2 linked regions of the Streptomyces sp. 2114.4 genome follow. Each later gene encodes a partner of the first gene's protein in a complex. Links are inferred from orthologs where the notes say so. Each region holds a gene or a part of one and is shown on either strand. Other genes may lie near its edges.

Region 1 (3,785 bases):
CCTCGACGGCCTGCTTGATCTGGGTCTTGTTCGCGCCCGGCGCGACGATGAACGTGTACTTGTTCTCGTCCAGCAGGGCGTAGCTCTTCTCCGAGACAACCGGCTTGACGAGCACGTCACGCGGGTCCGAGAAGGTCTTGCTGGTGACGACGGCCTCAGTCATCAGGCGTCGCTCCCTTCGGTCTCAGCGGCCTTGGGGCCAGACACGAAGGACTCGAAAGCGGCCTTGGTGAAGACCACGTCGTCGGAGACGAGCACGTCGTACGTGTTCAGCTGGCCCGGCTCCAGGATGTGAACCTGGGGCAGGTTGCGGGCGGACAGCCACGCGGCCTCGTCGCTGCGCTCGGCGACCAGGAGCACGTTCTTGCGCTCGCTGACCTTGCCGAGGAGAGTCTTGGCGGCCTTGGTGGAGATGTCGCCCTCGACCACGCCGGAAACGACGTGGATGCGGCTGTTGCGGGCCCGGTCGGTGAGGGCACCGCGCAGGGCGGCGGCCTTCATCTTCTTCGGGGTCCGCTGGCTGTAGTCACGCGGCACGGGGCCGTGGACGATGCCACCGCCGGCGAACTGCGGCGCGCGGGTCGAACCCTGACGCGCACGGCCGGTGCCCTTCTGGCGGTACGGCTTCTTGCCACCGCCGCGGACCTCGCCGCGAGTCTTGGTCTTGTGCGTGCCCTGACGGGCCGCGGCCAGCTGCGCGACAACGACCTGGTGGATCAGCGGAACGCTGACCTTGGCGTCGAAGATCTCCGTGGGGAGCTCGACGCTACCGGCCTTGTCGCCTGCCGGCGAAAGGATGTCAATGGTGCTCATCGGTTACCTCAGGCCCCCTTGGCCGCGGTACGGACCAGGACGAGGCCGCCGTTCGGACCAGGAACTGCGCCCTTGATGAGCAGCAGGCCCTTCTCCGCGTCAACGGCATGGACGGTCAGGTTCTGGGTGGTGACCCGCTCATTGCCCATACGGCCGGCCATCCGCATGCCCTTGAACACGCGGCCCGGGGTGGCACAGCCACCGATGGAGCCAGGCTTACGGTGCACGCGGTGGGCACCGTGGGAGGCCTTGCCGCCATGGAAGCCGTGACGCTTCATGACACCGGCGAAGCCCTTGCCCTTGCTCTTGCCGGTCACGTCCACCTTGACGCCGGACTCGAAGGTCTCAGCGGTCAGCTCCTGGCCGAGGGTGTACTCGCCGGCGTCGGCGGTACGGACCTCGACGAGGTGACGACGGGGGGTGACGTCGGCCTTCGCGAAGTGGCCCTTGAGGGGCTTGTTCACCTTGCGCGGGTCGATCTCGCCGAAGGCGATCTGGACGGAGTCGTAACCGTCCTGGTCATTGGTGCGCACCTGGGTAACGACACAGGGGCCGGCCTTCACCACGGTCACCGGGACGACACGGTTGTTCTCGTCCCAGACCTGGGTCATGCCGAGCTTCTCGCCCAGGATGCCCTTGATCTGCTTAGCCATCTCTTCCGCGCCTCTCAGAGCTTGATCTCGATGTCAACGCCGGCCGGAAGGTCCAGGCGCATCAGCGAGTCAACGGTCTTGGGCGTCGGGTCGAGGATGTCGATCAGGCGCTTGTGCGTGCGCATCTCGAAGTGCTCGCGCGAGTCCTTGTACTTGTGCGGCGACTTGATGACGCAGTACACGTTCTTTTCAGTGGGCAGCGGCACCGGGCCCGCGACCGACGCACCAGTACGGGTCACCGTCTCGACGATCTTCTTCGCCGAGGAGTCGATGACCTCGTGGTCGTAGGCCTTGAGCCGGATGCGGATCTTCTGTCCCGCCATGGCTACTTCGTAGTCCTGTCTCTCGTAAACGCTCTGGGACCCGATGTGCTGTGCTCCGTGAGGAGCACCGCCCTACCTCCGACCCCCGCGGTCGGGCGTGTCGCGCGCCTTCCGGTAAATCCCCACAAGGAGGATCCCTCTGGAAGGAATGCGTGGGGGTAGGACACCCACCGGGCGCCTGGCCGAGGCACCCCGCTGACGCTTCCCGGAAGATTCCCGTATTTCCGACCCTGAGAAGGGACGACGAATACCTGGGACTCGCTTCCGGTCCTCCCGGCGGGAGGCGCGCAGCATCGGCACTCAACCGAGCAACCTGGACAGTGTGCCATACAGGCCACGGCACTGGCCAACTGAAGCGGGAGACACTACCCGACCGCCGGGCTGAGCGGGTGCCCCCTCGGCCGCGGCGGGCCAACGGAGCGGCGGGAACCAGGGCCGCCACCACCCTGACTCACTTCACACCGGCGGCCCGTGGGCTGCACGCAGCGGATGGCGGCTCATCGGGCCGGCGGTAACGCTTCCGTGTTCCGCGATCCGTTAGCCGTCCCCCTCGTCACGGAATAACGCAGTCGGTCGCCGCTACCGGCGAAACAGAATATCCGCAGCACGAAGGGGCCCGGACATGCCGATCGCGCCGACACGGGCAGAGATCGATCAACTCTTTGCTGACGCCGGATGGCACCCCGCTCGCGACGCATCCGAAAGGGTCCGGGAATTAGCGGAGTTCGCCATTTGCCGACCTGACAGCACACGGTTGCCAGGCCAGACTCTTCCCGGAAGCGGAGGACGTCCTGCGCTCGTACGGGCCCCTCGACGTGCCCTTCTTCCCTGCCGCCGGGCACACAGACCGCTTCAACGCCTGCGCAAGATTCTGCAGCGATACGGCCGAGCAGATCTCCGACACCATGGACGATACGCGACAGCCAGTATTTCCCATTGGGTGGGAAAGAATCCAGAACGGGCTCGTGGCAATGGACCCCGATAATCGGATGTACTAACTGCACCACACCGGCGCCTACTACGCAGGAACAGGAATGCACGAAGCATTTTCCCACCTGTACACGGTGCGCCTTCAGCCCATCGAGGAATACCTCTCCTGACCCACCGAAGACCCCGACCCGAACGCCAAGGAGCCCCGCCCACCTGACGGTGAGCGGGGCTCCTTGTGAGCTCCGGGGAGCTACGACCGGATCAACCGGATCAACGGAATTACTTGTTGATCTTGGTGACCTGGCCGGCGCCGACGGTCCGGCCACCCTCACGGATGGCGAACTTCAGGCCCTCCTCCATGGCGACCGGCTGGATCAGCTCGACCGACATCTCGGTGTTGTCGCCCGGCATGACCATCTCGGTGCCCTCGGGGAGGGTCACGACGCCGGTCACGTCCGTGGTACGGAAGTAGAACTGCGGGCGGTAGTTGTTGAAGAAGGGGGTGTGACGGCCACCCTCGTCCTTCGACAGGATGTACGCCTGGGCCTCGAACGAGGTGTGCGGCGTGACCGAGCCCGGCTTGATGATGACCTGGCCGCGCTCGACGTCCTCGCGCTTGATACCGCGAAGCAGCAGACCGACGTTCTCACCGGCCTGGCCCTCGTCGAGAAGCTTCCGGAACATCTCGATACCGGTGACCGTGGTGGTGGTCTTCTCGGTCTTGATGCCGATGATGTCGACGGTCTCGTTGACCTTGAGGACACCACGCTCGATACGACCGGTGACAACGGTGCCACGGCCGGTGATCGTGAAGACGTCCTCGATCGGCATCAGGAACGGCTTGTCGACGTCACGCTCGGGCTGCGGGATCGCCTCGTCGACGGCGGCCATGAGCTTGAGGACGGAGTCGCCCCACTCCTTGTCGCCCTCGAGCGCCTTGAGCGCCGAGACCTTGACGACCGGAACGTCGTCGCCGGGGAACTCGTACTCGGAGAGGAGCTCACGGACCTCGAGCTCGACGAGCTCCAGGATCTCCTCGTCGTCCACCATGTCGGCCTTGTTCAGG
Region 2 (3,905 bases), 2.2 Mb from region 1 along the record:
GGCGCTGTGCCGGATGACGACGGCGTCCACGCCCATCGCCTCCAGGGTCTGGGCGGTGTCCTTGAGGGATTCACCCTTGGAGACGCTGGATCCCTTCGCCGCGAAGTTGATCACGTCCGCGGAGAGCCGCTTCTCGGCGGCTTCGAAGGAGATCCGGGTCCGGGTCGAGTCTTCGAAGAAGAGGTTGCAGACCGTGCGTCCGCGCAGGGTGGGGAGCTTCTTGATCGGCCGGTCGGCGACCCGGGCCATCTCCTCGGCGGTGTCGAGGATCAGGACGGCGTCGTCGCGCGTGAGATCGGCGGCCGAGATGAGGTGACGCTTCATCCGGTTTTCTCCGTGAGTGAAGGAGGTGTACGGGAATATCCGTCGAGCGGGCATGCCTGCGGACCCGGGGTCACCGGGTCCGTGCGCGGTGCGCTATCGCTCGCCGGCCGGGGCGGGGTGCTTCACGCCGAGCAGCACGGCGTCCCGGCCGTCCTCCTCGGTGAGCTGGACCTTGACCGTCTCCCGCAGCGACGTGGGGAGGTTCTTGCCTACGTAGTCGGCACGGATCGGCAGTTCGCGGTGGCCGCGGTCGACGAGGACCGCCAGCTGCACGGCGCGCGGCCGTCCGATGTCGCCCAGCGCGTCCAGCGCGGCACGGATGGTGCGTCCGGAGAAGAGCACGTCGTCGACGAGCAGGATGAGCCGGCCCTCGATGCCGTCGGCGGGGATGTCCGTGCGGGCGAGCGTGCGGGCCGGGCCCAGGCGCAGGTCGTCGCGGTACATCGTGATGTCGAGCGAGCCGACCGGGACCGTGCGGCCGGTGATCTCTTCGAGCTTGGCGGCGAGCCGTCGGGCGAGGAAGACGCCGCGGGTGGGGATCCCCAGGAGCACCACATCGTCCGCGCCCTTGGCGCGCTCGACGATCTCGTGGGCGATGCGGGTGAGCATCCGCGCGATGTCCGGGCCTTCGAGCACCGGGCGTGCGGGGAGCCGATCCGTCGTGTCGGAACTGCTTGCGTCCATATGAAACGGACCTCCTTCTCCGCCTCACGGGACGGACCTTAAAGGACGTCGGAATTACGCAGCCCAGGCTATCAGGGCCCCTCACAGGAGCGGTCCGCACCCCTGACGGGTGAGGGTCTGCCCCGTTCCGCTTGACGAAGTCAGATTACGCTGCGTAACCTCACAGTGAGTTACCAGCCCGCGGCGGAGCCGCATGTCGATACAGCCGTCTGGGGAGTTTTATGTCCAGCGAATACGCCAAACAGCTCGGGGCCAAGCTCCGCGCCATCCGCACCCAGCAGGGCCTCTCTCTCCACGGCGTCGAGGAGAAGTCCCAGGGCCGCTGGAAGGCCGTGGTGGTGGGTTCGTACGAGCGCGGCGACCGTGCCGTGACCGTGCAGCGCCTCGCCGAGCTGGCGGACTTCTACGGCGTTCCGGTGCAGGAACTACTGCCGGGGACGACACCGGGCGGGGCGGCCGAGCCGCCGCCGAAGCTGGTGCTCGACCTGGAGCGCCTGGCCCATGTCCCGCAGGAGAAGGCCGGCCCGCTGCAGCGCTACGCGGCCACCATCCAGAGCCAGCGCGGTGACTATAACGGCAAGGTCCTCTCGATCCGCCAGGACGACCTGCGCACCCTCGCGGTCATCTACGACCAGTCGCCCTCGGTGCTGACCGAGCAGCTGATCAGCTGGGGCGTGCTGGACGCGGAAGCGCGCCGTGCCGTGCAGCACGACGAGCTCTGATCCACCGCACCACCTGCAGAAACGTGCCGCCGCTCCGGACCTCCGGGGCGGCGGTTTCTGTGTACCGGCGCACGGACGGCGCGCACGGCGCGCGGACAGTGCACCAGGAGAGCCCCCGTACGGCGTTCTGCGGGCATGCGAAGGGCCCGGAGCACTGCCCTTCGCTCCGGGCCCGTTCACACGCTCTGCCGACCGCCTACTGCGCCTCGCGCCGCAGGCTCGGCTTCAGCTCCTTGAACCGGCCGAGGAGGCCGTTGACGAAGGCCGGGGAGTCGTCCGTGGAGAACTCCCTGGCGAGCTGTACGGCTTCGTCGATCGCCACCGCGTCCGGCGTGTCGTCCACCCACAGCAGTTCATAGGCACCGAGCCGCACGATGCTGCGGTCGGCCGCCGGCATCCGGTCCAGGTCCCAGTCGACCGCGTAGGTGGAGATCAGCTCGTCGATCCGGGCGACATGGTCCGCGTACCCCTCGACCAACTGCAGGGTGTATTCGTTCACCGGCGGCTGCCGGGGGTCGGTCCGGGCGTGCCGCATCCAGTCCGCGAGCACGGACTGCACATCGGCACCGCGCTGGTCGGCCTCGAAGAGTATCTGGAAGGCGCGCTTACGGGCCTTGGTGCGGGCAGCCACGGTTAGCTGTTCACCCGGCCGAGGTAGTCGCCCGTGCGGGTGTCGACCTTGATCTTCTCACCGGTGGTGATGAAGAGCGGCACCTGGATGGAGTAGCCGGTCTCCAGCTCGGCGGGCTTGGAGCCGCCGGTGGAGCGGTCGCCCTGCACACCGGGCTCGGTGTGCTTGATGGTCAGCTCGACCGCGGCGGGCAGCTCGACGTACAGCACCTCGCCCTCGTGCTGCGCCACGACCGCCTCGAAGCCCTCGATGAGGTAGTTCGCGGCGTCGCCGACGGCCTTGCGGTCGACGTGCAGCTGGTCGTAGGTGTCCATGTCCATGAAGACGAAGTAGTCGCCGTCCATGTACGAGAACTGCATCCCGCGCTTGTCGACGGTGGCCGTCTCGACCTTCACGCCGGCATTGAAGGTCTTGTCCACCACCTTGCCGGACAGCACGTTCTTGAGCTTGGTGCGGACAAAGGCCGGGCCCTTGCCGGGCTTGACGTGCTGGAACTCGACGACGGACCAGAGCTGGCCGCCTTCGAGCTTGAGCACCATGCCGTTCTTGAGGTCGTTCGTGGATGCCACGGTTGCGGAATCTCCTGGACTGCAGGTGGTGGGACCCCGGAGCACACGCCCACCGAACCTCTACGGCTCAGAGTGCGAGCAGCTCCTTGGTCGTGATCGTGAGTAGCTCGGGCCCGCCGTCCGCCTCGGGGCGGACGACGAGTGTGTCGTCGATCCGGACACCTCCGCGGCCCGGGATGTGAACCCCCGGCTCGACGGTGACCGGCACGCAAGCGTCCAGTTTACCCATGGCGGCAGGCGACAATTGAGGGTCCTCGTCGATTTCGAGCCCCACGCCGTGCCCGGTCCATGCTCCCAGCCGCTCCCCGTACCCCGCGGCGTCCAGCACATTTCGGGTCACCCGGTCCACCTCGCGGCACTCCACACCCGGCGCAAGTGCCTCGCGCCCGGCGCGCTGGGCTGCGAAAACGAGATCGTACAGTTCGATCTGCCAGTCCGAGGGCGTGGTGCCGATGACGAAGGTCCGGCCGATCTCGCAGCGGTAGCCGCGGTAATTGGCGCCCAGGCAGACACTGAGGAAGTCGCCTTCCTCGACCCGCCGGTCGGTGGGCAGATGCCCGGGGCGGCCGGCGTTCGGGCCGGTCGCGACGGAGGTGGGGAAGGCCGGGCCGTCCGCGCCGTGGTCCACCAGCCGGCGCTCCAGCTCCAGTGCCAGATGCCGCTCGGTGCGGCCAACCAGGATCGATTCCAGGAGTTCCCCCAGGGCCTGGTCGGCGATCTCGGCGGCGATCCGCAGACAGGCGATCTCGTCGTCGTCCTTCACCAGCCGCTGTCCCTCGACCGCGCAGGCCAGGTCGGTCAGCCGCAGCCGGGGCGCGACCTGGGAGAGGGCGCGGTGCCGGGTGACGGTGAGGTGGTGCTCCTCGACGGCCAGGGTGTCCGCGCCGGCCGTCGCGGCGAGGTCGGCGCCGGCCACCACCGGGTCGCCGCCACGGGTCGGCAGCACCGACACCCGTACGTCATCGGCCGGCCGGC

What was found. The genes of interacting proteins can lie anywhere in the genome.
Region 2: the proteins of rpsJ (region 1) and nusB are in contact, whole or in part, in a solved structure (PDB 3D3B), measured with the Escherichia coli proteins. The link is inferred for Streptomyces sp. 2114.4 from one-to-one orthologs.

The regions. Positions count from the first base shown.
Region 1 is NZ_FYEY01000001.1:3,471,349-3,475,133, forward strand. The notes cover bases 136-3,039. They hold rpsJ (30S ribosomal protein S10), read right to left. Parts: upstream 1,790-3,039; coding sequence 1,481-1,789; downstream 136-1,480. Other genes in these bases: rplW (50S ribosomal protein L23), read right to left, coding at 136-163; rplD (50S ribosomal protein L4), read right to left, coding at 163-813; rplC (50S ribosomal protein L3), read right to left, coding at 822-1,466; CFW40_RS38915 (SUKH-3 domain-containing protein), read left to right, coding at 2,530-2,787; tuf (elongation factor Tu), read right to left, coding at 2,999-3,039. Also shown: more of rplW, read right to left, coding at 1-135; more of tuf, read right to left, coding at 3,040-3,785. UniProt on the Escherichia coli protein: Involved in the binding of tRNA to the ribosomes. Part of the processive rRNA transcription and antitermination complex (rrnTAC). The complex forms an RNA-chaperone ring around the RNA exit tunnel of RNA polymerase (RNAP).
Region 2 is NZ_FYEY01000001.1:1,294,903-1,298,807, forward strand. The notes cover bases 645-3,521. They hold nusB (transcription antitermination factor NusB), read right to left. Parts: upstream 2,362-3,521; coding sequence 1,927-2,361; downstream 645-1,926. Other genes in these bases: pyrR (bifunctional pyr operon transcriptional regulator/uracil phosphoribosyltransferase PyrR), read right to left, coding at 645-1,008; bldD (transcriptional regulator BldD), read left to right, coding at 1,230-1,730; efp (elongation factor P), read right to left, coding at 2,364-2,930; CFW40_RS05605 (aminopeptidase P family protein), read right to left, coding at 2,998-3,521. Outside these bases: CFW40_RS05580 (aspartate carbamoyltransferase catalytic subunit), read right to left, coding at 1-324; more of pyrR, read right to left, coding at 418-644; more of CFW40_RS05605, read right to left, coding at 3,522-3,905. UniProt on the Escherichia coli protein: Part of the processive rRNA transcription and antitermination complex (rrnTAC). The complex forms an RNA-chaperone ring around the RNA exit tunnel of RNA polymerase (RNAP).